DNA from 4 places in the Paenibacillus macerans genome. Region 2 is predicted to be linked to each of the others. Evidence: riboswitches for the same ligand, from Rfam matches in the RefSeq annotation. Region 2 holds a riboswitch; each other region holds the start of a gene.
What was found. A riboswitch is a leader RNA that binds a small molecule or an ion and turns the genes downstream of it on or off. The one in region 2 is predicted to bind cyclic di-AMP.
Positions count from the first base shown of each region.

Region 1: linked by a shared signal. The riboswitch ahead of DYE26_RS05035 (phytanoyl-CoA dioxygenase family protein) and the one ahead of DYE26_RS22940 (resuscitation-promoting factor) in region 2 are both predicted to bind cyclic di-AMP.
Region 3: linked by a shared signal. The riboswitch ahead of DYE26_RS06500 (3D domain-containing protein) and the one ahead of DYE26_RS22940 (resuscitation-promoting factor) in region 2 are both predicted to bind cyclic di-AMP.
Region 4: linked by a shared signal. The riboswitch ahead of DYE26_RS19350 (APC family permease) and the one ahead of DYE26_RS22940 (resuscitation-promoting factor) in region 2 are both predicted to bind cyclic di-AMP.

Region 1 is NZ_UGSI01000001.1:1,094,830-1,099,058, reverse strand. It holds gene DYE26_RS05040 (spore coat protein) at 1-444, shown strand, start outside; gene DYE26_RS33285 (hypothetical protein) at 489-659, opposite strand; gene DYE26_RS05035 (phytanoyl-CoA dioxygenase family protein) at 778-1,668, opposite strand; cyclic di-AMP (ydaO/yuaA leader) riboswitch at 1,810-1,952, opposite strand; gene DYE26_RS05030 (hypothetical protein) at 2,030-2,296, opposite strand; gene DYE26_RS05025 (acetate--CoA ligase) at 3,095-4,229, opposite strand, start outside.
Region 2 is NZ_UGSI01000001.1:5,148,967-5,153,195, forward strand. It holds gene rsmA (16S rRNA (adenine(1518)-N(6)/adenine(1519)-N(6))-dimethyltransferase RsmA) at 1-391, opposite strand, end outside; gene rnmV (ribonuclease M5) at 388-942, opposite strand; gene DYE26_RS22940 (resuscitation-promoting factor) at 1,121-2,257, opposite strand; cyclic di-AMP (ydaO/yuaA leader) riboswitch at 2,587-2,797, opposite strand; gene DYE26_RS22945 (TatD family hydrolase) at 2,992-3,780, opposite strand; gene DYE26_RS22950 (HD domain-containing protein) at 3,797-4,229, opposite strand, start outside.
Region 3 is NZ_UGSI01000001.1:1,410,905-1,415,133, reverse strand. It holds gene DYE26_RS06505 (transposase) at 394-1,308, shown strand; cyclic di-AMP (ydaO/yuaA leader) riboswitch at 1,782-1,957, shown strand; gene DYE26_RS06500 (3D domain-containing protein) at 1,963-2,658, shown strand; gene DYE26_RS06495 (polysaccharide deacetylase family protein) at 2,738-3,568, opposite strand; gene DYE26_RS06490 (dihydroorotate dehydrogenase electron transfer subunit) at 3,720-4,229, shown strand, end outside.
Region 4 is NZ_UGSI01000001.1:4,312,096-4,316,324, forward strand. It holds gene DYE26_RS19345 (lytic polysaccharide monooxygenase) at 1-441, shown strand, start outside; gene DYE26_RS19350 (APC family permease) at 494-2,320, opposite strand; cyclic di-AMP (ydaO/yuaA leader) riboswitch at 2,474-2,653, opposite strand; gene DYE26_RS19355 (branched-chain amino acid transporter permease) at 2,831-3,163, opposite strand; gene azlC (azaleucine resistance protein AzlC) at 3,160-3,873, opposite strand; gene DYE26_RS19365 (aminotransferase-like domain-containing protein) at 3,985-4,229, shown strand, end outside.

The DNA.
Region 1 (4,229 bases), 4.1 Mb from region 2:
ACACTGGAGCTGCATGAGCTAGTCGCCTTTCAATCCGCCAATTTGGCGGCGTTCAAAAAGAAACTGCCGATGGTGATGGACCCGGAGTTAAAAGCGCTTTATGCAGAAACGATCAAAACCTTGGAGCACAATATCCGCGAACTGCTTAAATTTTATCCGCTGGCGCCTGGTATGGCCCGCAACGTTTCGCCCGATATGACCGGATTTGACGCGGCCAGCCTGCTTGGCTTCGCCAAAGCCTCCGTACGCAATTACGCGGCCTCCATTACGGAGACGGCTACTCCTCAATTAAAGGAAACATTCCAAAAACAATTGCTTGGCGCCATCGCCCTTCATACCAAAATATTTAACTTCATGCACCGACACGGCTACTATCCGGCGTACAATTTGGAAGAACTGCTGGCCCACGACGTGCAAATGGCCAATCAAGCGCTAAACATGTAGCTTGCGAAAAAACCCCGGAATTCCGGGGTTTTTCTGGCGGTGCGTCATTTCTTTTGTTCCTTTTCTTCAGGTTCATCGTATTTATTGATATGCCCGGTAATGGCTTCGACCGCTTCATTCACATTCGTGGTGGCCGGCACGGCCTTAACCTCGTCTTCGGTCTTATCGACAAAATTTTGATGATCCGCGCGTACGGCTTCAATTTTATTGCTCACCTAAAGGTCACTCCTTTCCCGGAAGGTTGGGGTTTGAATTTACTATGCGATATTTTGCGCTTCTTTATGTATAAAGCCGTCCCAACGCAAAGCCATTTTGCCGGGACGGCTTTTTTTCTTAAAATTCCGTGCGGGCCGCCATGTATTCGGGTCTCGGCTTCTTCCCGAAATAAGGCTCCGCCAGTTTGTTTGCTACGCTGTTATAGACCATAAAAATATTGCTGCGCGGGTACGGCGTAATGTTGCTGTTGGAGCCGTGCATCAAATTGCAGTCGAACAGCAGTACGGAGCCTGCCTTGCCGACCGGCGTTTCAATGCCGCAGCGCTTCGCCAGCTCGGTTAAGCTCGCCTGATCGGGCGCGATGAATTCCTTGGAGCAATCATCAGGCGCCTGGCCGACGCACGACACGAAGATTTGATGGGAACCGGGCATGACCATAAGCGGTCCGTTAAACGGATAATTGTCTTCCAGTGCGATCAAGCAGCTGAGCGCCCGCATCCGGGGCATCCCGTCCTCCACATGCCAGGTCTCAAAGTCCGAATGCCAGTAGAACTCTTTGCCGGTAAATGCCGGCTTGTAATTGATCCGCGACTGATGGATGTAGCTTGGTCCCCCCAAAACATGCTCGACGATCGCGAGCAGTCTCGGATGCCGGGACAACTCCTGAAAAACCGGGTGGGTCCGATGAATCGCAAAGATCGAATGCACTTCTTCCCCGCCGGGCTGGCGGATAATTTCATCGGATGAAAGGTTCCGGGATGCTTCCCGCAAGCGCTGCGCCTTCTCCTGATAGCCCTTTAATTCCGCTCCGCCAAAAAAGTTCTCCAGGAACAGATAACCGTTTTTGGCGTAAAAATCCGAATGCTCTTTGCTGATTCCGCTTTCCGCGTTCCACTCGCCATATACGATGGGATCCTGCCGCGGAAGCCATCTCGGCTCAGCATAAACCCGGGAAGGGTAAGCATCCGTCTTTGGATCAAAAATTACGGACGTTTCCAATTGATTCATTCCTCCTCATCCCCTCATAAGAAATATTTGTCCAAACCAAAAAGGACCGCCGCTTGGAGAAGACAAAGCTTACCCAGCAGGGTCCTTAAAACGGACAAAGGCCCTTATAAAAGGGCCTAATAAAATCTCTTAATGTCGCAATATAGACCCATCCACTGCTGACGAGGTTAGCTGACGGGCTCGGGTAAGATGGTACCCTACAATCATTGCTGAATGATTCGCCCCAAAAAAATGGTTCCCCCGTTTCCCGGCTCCTTAAGCCGGAAACTAAGCGTGAGTCTATAGTAAAGGCAATTCGCGTTCATGTCAACCCATGTTCTGTAACATTTTCGATTTCGCCATATACTCGCTGCCGCATTCGTTACCGCAGCCGGCTTTCCGCTTCAGCCAAATCGGCCTGATCCTCCTGCAAATCTTCCTTGGCGCGTTCCAGCGGTTCCGGGTTCATGCGCCCATCCGCCTGGGAAATGGCGTTCTCCGCTTTGTGAATGGCGTTATAGGCATTTTCCACCGTTTCTTCGCTCGGATGGGACTGTGCTTGCGTTACGGCCCGGTGCGCTTTTTTGACGGACTGCTGGGCGGATGAGATCGGGTTTTGCGATTGCATGCTGGAATAAGGATTTGCCATGTTTTAGCCTCCTCCAAAAAGATGATAAGATGCAGGTCCTTACTAATTTGAGGAAAAGGCCCGGACAATATGCGTTCGAACTTTTGCCAATCCCACACTCCTGCCGCTTAGGCCGCAGCGGAAACCAACTTTAAAGCAGATAGAGCATGGATTTAACAGCGATGGAACCCGGAGCTGGAAAAAGGAAGAGGGGAAATCGGCACGAAATCACTGGCGTTGAATTAACTTTTGCTCAAGCTTTCCCGTGAAAGCTATCCGAAATCTAAACGGTTGTAGCAGCGGCTATTTGCCGAAAAAAGACCTTATCTAAATTCTAACGGTTGCGAGCGCCGTTATTTGCCTGAATCTAAGGCAAAAATTACCGGATTTCAGCGAAATAAGCACCATGGCAACCGTTACAATTTGAAATCAATGGTATTGGAACAAATAGCGCTTGTGGCAACCGTTAGAGCATTGGTGTGCTCAGAAAATGTATCTTGCCAGACTTAAATGCAACGCTAGCGGCACGAAATGCAAAAGGGCATGCGATTTTCGTCGAAAATCCCCGAAACAGGCGGTTCAACTGCAAATATGCAGTTCATTTCTTATGATAAGCTACCTTTTTATCCTATAGCTGCAAATGAGATGTATTTTTGCACTTCAACCGCCCAAAAGCAGAAATTTGCAGAAATTCAAATGGGGCTTTTGCATTTGATCTCATCGAGCCGTCCTTCTTACCATGTAACGAATTCATGAAGTCGTCGGTGATTTTCCCCAATTACATCAAGGCCTTCTTGCCCTAGTTCGGAGTCCTCTTTTTTAAATGGAGCTTTTCACCTTCAAGGCTGCGCGCTCCTCCCGCTCCCGCAGCTCTACTCTGCGGATTTTGCCCGTATTCGTTTTTGGCAGTTCAGCGACAAATTCGATCTTCCGCGGATATTTATACGGGGCCGTCACCGCTTTGACATGAGCCTGAAGCTGCTTGACCAGTTGCGGCGAACCCGCCGCCCCTTCTTTCAGCACAACAAAAGCTTTGACGATATGCCCGCGAATTTCGTCGGGACTCGCCACGGCGGCGCATTCCTTGACGGCAGGATGCTTCATCAGCGCTTCTTCGACTTCAAACGGCCCGATCGTATATCCGGAACTGATGATGATATCGTCGCCGCGCCCCTCGAACCAGAAATAGCCTTCTTCGTCCATTCGCGCCCGGTCCCCGGTAATAAAATACTCACCGCGCACGTTTTGTTGCTTCCGCTCCGGCTCCAGGTAATAGTTTTTAAACAAAGCCGGCATGCTAACATGAACGGCAATATCCCCGACTTGTCCCGCCGGAAGCGGAGTTCCCCGCTCGTCGACCACCTCCGCCACGCCCGGGGAAACCGCTTTGCCCATCGATCCCTGCTTAAGCGGAGTATCCTTCAGATTGCCGATCAGCAGCGTGCTTTCGGTTTGCCCGTATCCGTCGCGAATGGTGATGTTCAATTCCTCTTGAAATTTCCGGATCACTTCATCGTTTAGCGGCTCCCCGGCGGAAACGGCGCTGCGCAGGCCGGATAGGTTATAACCGCCTAGCCCGTCCGTTTTCGACATGATCCGATATTCGGTCGGCGTGCAGCACATGACCTGAATGCCGTAATTCTCCAATAGCTGCAGGTAGCGATGCGGTTGGAACGTCCCCTGATATACGAAACCGGTCGCCCCATTCCCCAGCACCGACAGGAACGGGGTCCAAATCCATTTTTGCCAGCCCGGCGCGGCTGTGGCCCACACTGTATCGGCGCTTCGAATGTCCAGCCAGGCCGAGGTGATCCTGAGATGCGCGTAACCCCACCCATGGCTGTGCACGACGCCCTTCGGATTGCCGGTCGTTCCGGACGTATAAGCCAAAATGGCCATATCGTCGCGGTGAGTCCGCACCGCCTCAAAGGTGTCCGGCTGCCCGTCCATCAAT
Region 2 (4,229 bases):
GCAGATTGGCGACGACGCTAACGCCGCTGACGCCGGAAAATTCGGCGGCAAACAGCGCCTTAAGGTCCAGCTTCAGCACGTCGCCGTGAATGACGCGAACGTGCGGATACGGCTCCAGCACCTCCTGCAGGATCGGCAGCAGGCGCTGGTCGATTTCCACGGCCGCGACCTTGCCCGCTTCCTGCGCCAGCTTCTCTGTCAGCGCGCCGATCCCCGGACCGATTTCGAGCGCCCCTTTAGTGGCGTCGAGACCGGCGGCGGCGACGATTTTGCCAAGGATGTTCTGATCGATCAAAAAGTTCTGTCCCAAGCTTTTCTTAAACGAAAATCCGTACCGCTGTATGATCTCCTTCGTCCGCCGCGGCGTGGACACGTCTTCCCTTATGCTCATGGCCTCTGTACCCCTTCATTCTCCAACTTGGCGAGCGCATCCGCAAACTCCTCGCGGCTGATCCGGAACACCGTCAAACGCTTGTACAGCTGTTTGCCGTTGCAGTATCCGATCCCGAGCAGTTCCCCCAGCACCTTGCGCCGGGCCGCCGCCTCCGGATGCACGATCAGCCCCGCCGTCATCAAGTCTTCCCAATCGATCTGGCCCTCTACTCCCGGCGCCTCGCTGCGCACGCGCGACAAAGCCTCGCGGATCGCTTCCGGGGAGGCGTTTTCGATCCCGATATCGCCCCGCTTCGTCGCATCCGCTTCCCGCAGAAACGCATGCTTGCAGCCGGGCACCCGGTTGGCGATGATCTTACGGATCCGTTCCCCGGCATGGTCGGGATCGGTAAAAATGATTACTCCGCGCCGCTCCTGCGCCAGGGCGATTTTCCGCAGCGTCGTCTCATTGATCGCGGAGCCGCCAGTTTCGATCGTATCCGCCTCCACGGCCCGCTTGACAGCCACGGTGTCATCCCGGCCCTCCACCACAATGACCTCTTTGATCATGTGTCTTCTTCCCTTCCGTTTACAACAAAAAGAAGAGGAACGTATCCTCTTCTTATCCAAGTGTCTTATTCATCATCATAATAGAGGTTGTTCAAAAAGTCATCTTTTTATCACGAAGAAGGCCTTTTGAACACGCTCAAAGTATCTCGTTCCCCGGATAAAGCGATAGCGGGGCCAATTAATTCAATTCCGGTTTTGTCGGACCGATCACGTAAACCGTGCGGCCCTTCTTGCGGCCAAAATTATTAGCCGCCTTTAAGCTGTCGTAATACACGTCGATCTTGTGGCCCTCAATCGCTCCGCCGGTATCCTCCGCTTTCCGGAAGCCGATGCCTTCGATATAGACCCACCAGCCCAGCGGCACAACATCATTGTCCACGGCGATCGTTCGCCCCTCGGTAACGCGGGTGCCGGAGGCCGTGCGCGTTCCAATACCGTCCTCCTCGGAGGAATAAGCGGTGAGCGTGACGTTTTTAAGTATTTTTTTATATTTGAATGAGACTCCGCCTTTTGTTGTCAATCCGCTGACGCTGACCCCGTCCGAGCTGCGGGTCATGCTGGCGGACAACACCGCGGTCGGCTGCTTGGTGCCGACGGCAATGACCTTCGGCTGCGCGGTTTTGGATACCTCTTTGCCGAGCCATCGCTTCGTCACGAATTTGCCGTCCTCGTAAGTTTTCTCCACGGTGTGGACAACCAACCCTTTTCTGCCTTGCTGAACGACCTTGGTTTCACCTTTCGGCAAACTTTCATCGGCCGTTTTGACAACGGTAAACGGTACGGCTTCTTCTTGCTTGACGGTGTGTTTATTAACGCGAACAATTTTGATGTTCATGTTAGTGGAAATTTTGCTGTCCAAAGCGGGCGTTACTTTATCGTCCTGCTTCAGGGTGACGCCCAGTTCGGAAATGGCGCCTCTTACGGTGTTTTTTGTCGTAAAGTCAACTTTGGCCGTTCCATCCACGATGACTTTCACCGGAACCGCCCGTTCGATCACGATCCGGTCTCCGTCCGAAAGCAGGCTCTCGAGCGGACGCGATACGGTGTCTTGCGGCGCAAGCTTAACGGATTGTTCCTCCAGCAGGTGCGCCACCTTCGATTCCGTCGTTTCCACCGACCGAACCTTTCCATCGATGACCAGAGATACTTGTTTACGCTCCTGACCAAACGCCCCAATCAGGATGATGATGATTACTGCGATGCTCAGTACGCCGACAAGCGTAATCTGACGAAAATTCTCATGCTTCCATCGCAATGCGTAAGACATGCTGGATGAGCGTGATTCATGGGTCTCCCCGTTTCGGAAAATGCCCATTTCTTCCGTCCTCCTTCATAGTCCCGCCGTAAGGTCGATGCATGATACGGTTGACGCGACTACAGTTCTTGTTTACGAAACGCGCTTTAGAGGTTGTTCAAAAGTCATCTTTTGATCACGAAGCAGACCACCCTGACTTTTGAACTCAAATATAAACAAAGCCGCGCATTTCGCACCCTGCCCCAGTCTTTATCGGCATTTGTCACCTCCTGTTTATCAACAGTATGACGACCCTATTACTTTTATTCAAAACAAAAGAAGCCCAAAGAAAGAGTTAGAGGAACTCCCTTCGTGGCTTCCTGATTGTCTAGGTGTAATAGGCTGCACGAGTTACCTCTCTTGGTACGCTTACGAGGTTAGCTGTCGGGTTCGGACGAAAGAGAGCCGCCCTTTCTCAGTTCGTTCGCTCATGGCGCAACGACCTCGAATTCACCCCTAAGACCCTGAAAAGGAATCATTTGCAAACCTGGCCGGCATCAGCCGATCCATGTTTGCGCCGGTTCCCCCGTTCTCCATGCGGAGACTCAGCGAGACTGGTTCACGGAACCAAGTTATCGAACGGCTCGTCAAGCTGAAAAATGAGCCGCAGCGATTACTGAAAAAATTCTATCCTGTTTGGATGCATGTTGTAAAGAACCAATCAACCACGTTTTTTTAAAAAAATGGTTAAAAAAATGTAATAAACATGCTGTTTTGAGTTAAAAAGCATTAATCTTTCGTTTATCCTCATTTTTTCAGCGGTTTTTCTCCGTTATGCTTGGTATTCCAAATCGTTCCAGTGCATTTCGGGTGGTAATTTCGGCGATTTCCTCAAAAGAGACCCCCTTCAGCTCGGCCGCCATTTCGGCTACCAAACGCACGTGGGCCGACTCGTTCCGCTTCCCACGAAATGGATGGGGAGTTAAATAAGGGGAATCGGTTTCGATCAGCAAACGGTCCAGCGGCGTTTTGGCCAGGACCTCTTTGGGCTGCTTTGCATTTTTGAACGTAATCGGCCCGCCAAACGATAAATGAAATCCCAGATTTAGACACAATTTAGCAATTTCCCAGCTGCCGGAGAAGGAGTGCATCACCCCTCCGACTTCATTCGCCTTTTCCTCGCGCAAAATCCGCACGACATCCTCATGTGCGTCGCGGTTATGAATGGAGATCGGCATCCCCAGACTGCGGGCCAACCCGATCTGCTTACGGAACACCTCGTGCTGCACGTCTTTGGGCGACGTGTCCCAAAAATAATCAAGGCCGATTTCGCCGATAGCCACCACTTTTTCGTGCTTGCAAAGCTCGGCGACCCAATCCAAATCGCCTTCCTTCATCGTGATCGCATCCTGCGGGTGCCAGCCGACGGCGGCGTAAATGAAATCATACGTTTCCGCCAGCTTCATCGTCGACGGAATCGTTTCGCGGTTAAAGCCGATGTTGATCATGCGCGTAACCCCCTGCTCTATCGCGCGCTGAATCACTTCCTCCCGATCCTCGTCGAACTGCGGGGCGTCCAAATGCGTATGTGTGTCGAATAACATGGTCGTATCGTTCCTCCTAACGTGCTTGTTCGAATATTTGGGCGATGTCCGGCGGCAATTGATCCCGCACTGCGTGTAATTTATTATCCGGATAATACAAATGGTATTTGCCAAGCTGCAGCCCGCTGATCGAGCGGACGATGTCCGACACTTCGGAAATTTCCCGCAGCCGCTCCTGCCGGTCCAGCAGCAAAATCTGCTTCCCCGCGGCGGCTTCGTCCGGACGGAACACATCATACGGCAGATCGGTCGGAAAATCAATTTCCAGGTCATATTCGGGATGAAGACCGGCCTGTTCAAACGCCTGGCGGATCTGTTCGACCATTTCCAGTTCGCCTGTCTCCAGTTCTACATATTTATACAATTTCCGGTCCAAAAAACGGCCGCAAAGATCGCTTAGCAAAGCATCCGGCTCGCTTTTCCACTGCATGAAGGCGGTCTGCATCAGC
Region 3 (4,229 bases), 3.7 Mb from region 2:
CAGTCGAAAGATCAATGCTGAAGGCCACTTCAGAAGTTTTTTAGCTCAAAAATCGAGATCGGTGCTTGAAGAAATAAATGATGACTTTGGCTCTATTGATTCCAGGATGACGGACTGAGGTGGCTGTCTATAGCGTTTGTGTCTTGGTGTTCCTGCCTTGGTGTTCCTGCCTGCTGCCTGCCTTTGCACGATTATCCCCTTCTTTCAGGAGCAGGGAGCAGGGGGTGGGGGTTAGAGCAAGGGTTCCAAAAAAGAGAGAACAAAAAACAAAAAAAGGGGGAAAAAATGAGGCGGTTCAGGTGAGATTTTTGGCTTGATAAGAGAACACGTGTTTGGTATAATGAAATAAATGGAATTTATGTTCGTGTATTCTTGATTCGGGGGCGAGCGAATATGGAAGTCAATACGGAAACGGAACTTCAACCATTCAGCAGCCGTTTTAACAGCGAGCAGGACTGCATGGAGGCGCTGATCGCGATGAAGTGGCCAAGCGGCTTCGTCTGCCCGCGCTGCGCTTACACCCGGTGCAGCCGTCTGTCTTCCCGGCATATCCCTTTGTTCGAGTGCGGAAAGTGCAAGCATCAAACATCTCCTTTGGTCGGCACGATTTTTGAAGGAACGCATCTGCCCTTGCTCAAGTGGTTCGAGGCCCTGGATTTATTCCTGCTCCCGGGCGGCATCTCGGCGCTGCGGCTGAGCAAGGTGATCCGGGTCACCTACAAAACCGCCTGGTCGATGCTGCACAAAATACGTCATGCCGTGGGGGAGTTCGATGCCCGGGAGCTGCTCTCCGGAGACGTGAAGGTGAACAGCGATCAGTATGGGCGTAATCCGTCCCGGTGTCAGCTTTCGCATCCGTACGCCTCGGCGGTCGTAGCGGGATGCACGGTCACGGAGTCGGGCGAGCCGGAGCAGGTCAAAATCCGCCTGGTGCCGCATAAGCGGGGAGGCGAAAAGAGGGCAAACCGTCGCGATCTAACCGTGTTTATTGGCGGGCATGTGGATGTCCGTACATCGGCGGTGCAGTTGTTCTCTCAGGCCTTTCGGCTATATGCGCCCTTGCGGAGAGTGGTGAGAGAGGCGTGGGAATCGCTGAAGGGTACGTATGGAGCCTTGGGACTGAAGCATCTGCAGGCGTACCTGAACGAATACACCATACGCCGCCGGCTGCGCCTGTCCGGAGGACTGCCCGGAGCGGAAGAAACGCTGCGGCAGAAGTTGCTGCGCATGTGTGTGGCAATTCCGGCGATTCCTTACCGCCGGCTGATCGCACGCCAACCGAATCAGTCCCTTGCGGCTGCAGCCTGATAGAAATGATTGAACGCTACGGACATTGCACAAACGGATTCAGACTGCAGCAAGATCACGGTTTTTTCTTTTTTTCCGTTGTCTTGCCCCATTCTCCCGTCAGGTCTGCTTCACTTCACTTCTCCTAAACCTTCTTTTCCCGAACCTGGCTAATGATCTATGAACAGATTTATTGATCTCGAACATATCTGCTTTTCCCAAGCATATCTGCTTCTCCCGAACAACACATCTTCTTCTCTGCTTCCTGATCAAACGGGATAATCGTGCAAAGCCGTCCGGACAGCGGATGTTAATCTGCCGACCACCCCACCGGCCTTCCCTTTCCTCAAGATTGGCTAGAAGCTTGTTTGTACGTTACAACATGATGAGTTGTTACTTTTTTTACATGATTCCATAAATAAATAATAGCGGCAGAATGCGGGTTTGCGCGTTTTGGATACTATTTCCTGTCCAATTGGTTACAAAATTGTGATATATTTAGATAGCCAAAACCTGCCTCGGCAGGTGCGGGGGATGATTCAGCGAATAACGGAACGTTAAACGAAACGTGACCGGTTTTCTTGGGGTGAAGCGCTCGCATTGGGCGCCGGGGATAATCCTTTTTCCCGAATCCGACAACTAACTCCGCAGGCGTATAAAAGGAGGAAGAACAGCATGAAAAATCTCTTATTCTCGAAGATTGCAAAAACAACGTTGGTAGCCGCAAGTTTGGCGGCGGTTTTACAGACGGTACCTGTGCACGCGGATGCGGTACATACGACGGAAGAAGGAGATACCTTCTATCTGTTGGCCAAAAAGTACGGAGTCGGCTTGGAGCAATTGATGAACGCCAATCAGGGGATTGATCCCGGCAATATATACGAGGGGCTGAAGTTGATGATTCCGGAAATGGAGGCTCCCGAAGCGAAAGCAGCGGCGCCGGAATCGAACCAGGCTCCCGCGGCAAAGACGATGAAAGCCGACGCGGTGTCGGGGCCGACCGTATTGCCATCGGACAAAGTCGTCGAAGCCTGGGGCAAAACGTTTAATTATTCCCATACGATTCAGGTGAAAGCATCGGCATACTCGGCGGCCGCCGACGAAAACGGAAAATGGGGCGCGGTCGATTATTTCGGAAACCCGTTAAAGCTGGGCACGATCGCCGTCGACCCGGACGTGATTCCGATGGGAACGAAGGTACTGGTCACCGGATATAATCATGATGGCTTGCCGAAGCAGGCGTTTGTGGCCACGGCCAGCGATCAGGGGGGCGCGATCAAAGGCAACCGCATCGACATCTTCATTCCCGGCAGCGTCAAATCCGTCGAATCGTTCGGGTTTCAGGATGTCACCCTGTACGTGTTGAAGTAAATTCGTTTGCTTATATGTAGATCCAGTAAAGAAAGTGCGAGCGCTAGACCATTGGGTCTGATGCTCGCGCTTTTCTTTTTTATCTATACTTCGCCGTATTTAGCAATTCGGCCAAATCGACAAACTGGTAACCTTTGTCCCGCAGCGTTTGGATAATGTCCGGCAAAGCTTGGATCGTACCGTTTAAATTGGATCCTACTCCGCCGCCGGCATGAAAAAGAACGATCGAACCGGGCTCTATGGCGCCGAGCACGTTGTTTTCGACCTTGGATTTGTTCAGCCCTTTCCAATCCAGCGAATCCACGTTCCAGTTGACGATGGTGTAGCCGTTTTGCTTTGCCCATTTAATTTGCGGCTCCCGGATTTCGCCGTAAGGAGGACGGATCAGCTTGGGCCGGTACCCGGCGGTTTGCTGAATGATTTTTTCCGTACGCAAAATTTCCGTTTGAAATTGCTTGAGCGACCGTTTTCCGAAATTCGGGTGGCCAAAGGAGTGATTGCCGATCAGGTGGCCTTCCCGGCGTATCCGTTTTACCAGGGCAGGGAATTTTTTGGCCCGGTTGCCGACAATAAAAAAGGTCGCCTTCACACCTTCCTTCTGTAAAATGTTTAAAATTTGCGGTGTAAATCTCGGATCCGGCCCGTCGTCAAACGTCAGCGCCACTTGCTTGACCTCAGGTCCGCGAAATTTGAACGTTTCGGAATATTTGCGCCGAAGCTCGCTTAAATCGGCCGGCTTCGGTTTGGCGTCCGCCCGGGCGGCTTGAGCTTTTGCTTCCTTGTCGCCGGGCTGCAGCGCAGCAGCCGCAACGCGGGACGTTTCGGAAGAAACCGATACGACGGGCATGCTGCCCCCGATTACTGCGAGAATGAAAACGGAAATCAGGAAGTTTCTGAACAGGGTAGTCAACATTTTTCCTCCTTCGTCCGGGTACTGTTATGATTTGGTATGCCCATCTTTAACGGGATTTATAAAGACACAATTATGAAAAACATCACAGACGTTCTTCCCGAAAAATTGCATCCTTTGATGAAGCAGACGTAAGGAAGAGGTGGATTTGATGGCTATCGTGGTAAGCAACAGGCGGGTTGCCGATGACGTGTTTTTATTGACGGCGGAAGGCAGCTTTGCCGGGAAAATGGGCCAGTTTTATATGCTCCGCGCCGGCGAACGGTATCCATTGCTGTCGCGGCCGATCAGCATTTTCGATTTGACGGAGGACCGGATCGGATTTTTGTACCGGATTGCCGGGGAAGGAACCAGCCTGATCTCTCAGCTGAAGCCTGGCGATCCGCTCCGGATGGAAGGGCCTTTCGGCAACGGCTTTCCCTCGCTAACGGGAAAAACGGCATTCATCGGCGGCGGCATCGGTATCGCCCCGTTTTATTTTGCCCTCAAAACGGCGCCACAGGCTGACGTATATCTCGGCTTCAGCCGGGAAGCGTACATGGTCGAAGAGTTTCGCCAGGCATCCGCGGGCCGGACTATCGTTGATGTGGGCGGTTCGATACTCGACCGCGCCGATTTTGACGCTTATGACACAATCATCGCCTGCGGGCCGCATTCGATG
Region 4 (4,229 bases), 840 kb from region 2:
CCTTTAAAACGGGCGGATCTTGAGTTGTTCTGCCGCTATATCGATGACGGCGCGATTCCGCCAATCGACGTTTATAACGATTGCTTTGTGCCGAACGACCGGGAAGGCTACCACGTCATCGTGGCCGTTTGGGATATCGCCGATACCCCAAATGCCTTCTATCAGGTGATGGATGTGAACCTCAGCATCAATCCGTCGGCGCCCACCACGCCCGAGCCCGGTTTCCCGGGAGACCCTAACCGTTTCGGAAAGTACCTCATCTGGAATCCGATCAGGGTCTATAACGAAGGTGAAATCGTTGTGCATAACGGGCAATTCTGGCAAGCCCTGTGGTGGACACGAGGACAGGAACCGGGAACAACCGGAGAATGGGGTCCGTGGAAGCTGATCGGCGACGTGCCGCCCGACGAGGAAAGCAGCGCGGGATCGGACAGCGTGTAAGAGCGCATCCTGCAAGAGCCAGAGGGGAACTCCCTCTGGCTCTTTGATTCGGTTATTTTTTCAAATGATACGGAACCGTGGCGACGATGACATCTCTCCGGTAAAGCAGATGCGCGCGAATCAACAGGCTCGATTGGTTGTGCAGGATATTGTGCCATCCTTTTTTCGGAATAAATTGCGGGATGACCACAGTCACCTGATAATTTGCTTCGTGCGCCTTTTTTTGCACCGTATCCACGAACTTAATCAACGGGTGAATTATGCTTCGATACGGAGAGTACAATGTCACCAATCTAACGTCCGGCTGCCATTTTTTCCACTTCTCTTCAAACACCGCTTCGTCCGCTTTCTCAAAAGGGACGTGCACCGCAATGATTTGATACGGGAGCAGGGACTTGGCATAGTTCAGCGAATTCTCCACCACGCGCGTGATTCCTGCAACGGGTACGATCACCACGTTTCCTTCGATCGGTATAGCCCGCTCGCAAGTTGAAATTCTCAACTGCTCCGCAATCGCTTCGTAGTGCTTATGAATCCGATAAAAGGAGTAAATAATTAAAGGTAAAAAGATAAGGACCGGCCAGACATTATGGAACTTGGTGATGAAAAACACCACGCTGACCAACAGACTGATCAAGGCCCCGATGGTATTGGCCAAAAATTTCTTGATCCAACCTGGAGGTTTTTCCCGTAACCACTTTACCATCATGCCTGACTGGGACAGTGTAAAAGGAATAAACACGCCGATCGCATAAAGCGGAATTAAAAGTTCGGTTTTCCCTTCAAAAACGATAATCAGCAAAATCGAAAACAGCCCCAGGAAAATAATGCCATTTGAATATCCCAGCCGGTCTCCGCGAACCGTAAACGCTCTTGGGATGAACTTGTCTTTGGCCAAATTAACGGCAAGCAACGGAAAGGCGGAATATCCGGTGTTGGCAGCCAGAATAAGAATCAAAGCCGTCGTTCCCTGAATGAAGAAATACATGATATTTCTTCCGAAAGTGTGTTCCGCGATTTGGGAAAGCACGGTAACCTCCGCGAGAGGGCCTATGCCATAATAATAAGCCAGAAACACAATTCCCGTGAACAATACAGCCAATATGCCCCCCATGGCCAGCAAGGTTTTTGCCGCATTGCGCGGAGCCGGCTCTTTAAAGTTGGGGATGGCGTTTGAGATCGCTTCTACCCCTGTCAAAGCGGAACATCCGGAAGCAAAGGCACGAAGCAGCAAGAATAAACTAATTCCAGCCACTGGAGAACCAAGCGGAGCGTGTAACTCCGGCAAAATTTGGCCGGTCATAATTTTATAAAGGCCGGAACAAATCAAAATCACCAGGGCCAGAACAAATAAATAAACGGGAAAGGCAAAAATCGTAGCCGATTCGGTGACACCACGCAAATTGAGAATGGTAATTAACAATACAAAACCTACGGCTATGGGCACCGTGTATGGATGAAGGCCCGGAAAAGCCGAAGTAATGGCGTCCGTACCGGCCGAAACGCTTACCGCAACGGTCAAGATATAGTCAACAAGTAATGAACCGCCGGCAATCAGTCCGGGAATTACACCCAGGTTTTGCTTGGAAACCACATAAGCCCCACCGCCATGAGGATAAGCAAAAATAATTTGCCGGTAAGACAAAATAAGCGCCACCAGCAAAACCAAAACACCGGCAGCAATGGGAATCGAATACCAATAGGCTACCGCTCCCACGACCATTAAAACAAGCAGGATCTGTTCCGGCCCGTAAGCCACCGATGACAAGGCATCGGAAGAAAGGATGGCCAGCGCTTTGGTCTTGCTTAGTTTCTGTTCGCCCAGTTCCGTTGATTTTAACGGCCGTCCAATAAGAAATCGCTTTATATAAGAAAGCACAGGGGGTCACCGCCTAAATTACGTTGTTTTTTTATATTGCTCGGCAGAAATAAGTATTATTTCAAATACAAACTGAAGATTAAGGGCAAATAGGCCAATTCGAGGCAATAAAAAAACACAGGGGCCCCTGTGCTAAACTTCACAAGTCATACAACCCACTCCTGACTACGCTTACGAGGTTAGCTGTCGGATTCGGGCGGCAAGAGTCGCCCTACCTGGCGGATCGCTGGATCAACTGCCAAGATTCACCCCAAAAGAGAAACTCACCTGAAAGGCAGGTAAGTTTTTAACGGGTCCCCCGTTTTCCTTAAGGAAATTCAGCGATAATGAATTGATTTATTCTTAGTGGAAACAAAATAAATCATACGTTCAGTGTAAAAGTTTGTAAAGCAGGAGTAAGGAAGGTGAACTGCCGGAATCATACAAAAGATCATATGTTAATCGCTTACAATTCAAAAATGCTCTCCAAATCAACGTTTATTAATGACTGACGCTATTTTTTTAAACATTTTAAAAAACAAATTGAACCAACAGCATATAGACCAGGGTACCCGTTAGGATCGATAACAGCATATTCCTTTTCCAAAAATGCAAGAAAGCAACAATGGCCATCGAAATCAATTCTGGCGCTCCATGGTTGCCGGATATAAAATTCACGTCTTTGATACTGTAGACAACCAATAATCCTAAAGCCGCCGCGGGCAGCACTTTCCCGAGATATTGCACATAACGCGGAGCGGGCCGGCCCGGAGGGAAAATCATAAAGGGAATAAATCTGGTCAGCATGGTTCCCAAAACGACTATTCCAATAGTAATCACTTGTTCCAATAAAGTCATTGTCATGTAGTTTCACCCGTTTTCTTTTCCAGTGGCCTCCGCATCAAAGTAAGCACGCAGAGGATCAAAATCATGGAAGGTATGATAAAGTTGTCCCCGTTAAAAATAAAGAGGCATAACACAGATAGCCCCAACCCCAGTAACGCGCTGTGATGTGTTGTTTCTTTCAGCCATTGTTCGATGAAGATGACCACAAATAAAGCCGTCATCACAAACTCAAGTCCTTCCATGTTTATTTGAACTAGTGACCCAAACAGTCCCCCAATGGTAGCGCCAAGCACCCAATAGATGTGATTAAGCAAGGTAACGAAGAACATGTACCACCCTTTATTCACCCCTTGCGGTATTTGGGCGGTGTAATTAATGGAGAACGTTTCATCACACATGCCAAAAATCAGATAGATCTTTTTTAACCCGCTCCCTTTAAATTTTTCAAGCATAGATATCCCGTAAAAAAGATGGCGCGCGTTAACCATTAAAGCGAGGAAAAAAGCGCCTAATGGGTTAAAAGCGCCCAGCAGCAGATGGACAGCGACAAATTCCATCGACCCGGCAAAAATAAGCAGGCTCATCAGGAAAGCATACCCTGCCCCAAATCCCGATATGTTCATAAAGATGCCGTAGGCAATCCCCAAGAATAAAAAGCCTGCCAAAATGGGGATCGTAGCAGGAAAGGCGGCACGAAACGCCAATTGAAGTTCGCTTCTGTTAGTCATGATTTACTTGCATCTCCTCGTACGATTACTTATCCATGCCATTTTAGCAGTGCAAATCCATACAATCAACGATATAATTGTATGGATTACAATTTTGTGAGGTGTGCAAATATGCCGATCAATTCCTTCACCGATTACCCCATGTCATGGAAACCCGATAGAGACGCTTTGAAACGTCCACTCTATCGTTCGCTCGCCCTACTGCTGGAACATGACATCACAAACGGATTTTTAGCCCCGGGTACAAAACTGCCACCGCAAAGGGAGTTGGCCGATTTTTTGGACATAAATTTTACGACCATAACACGTGCCTACAAACTATGCGAACTCAAAGGCCTAATATATGCGGTAACAGG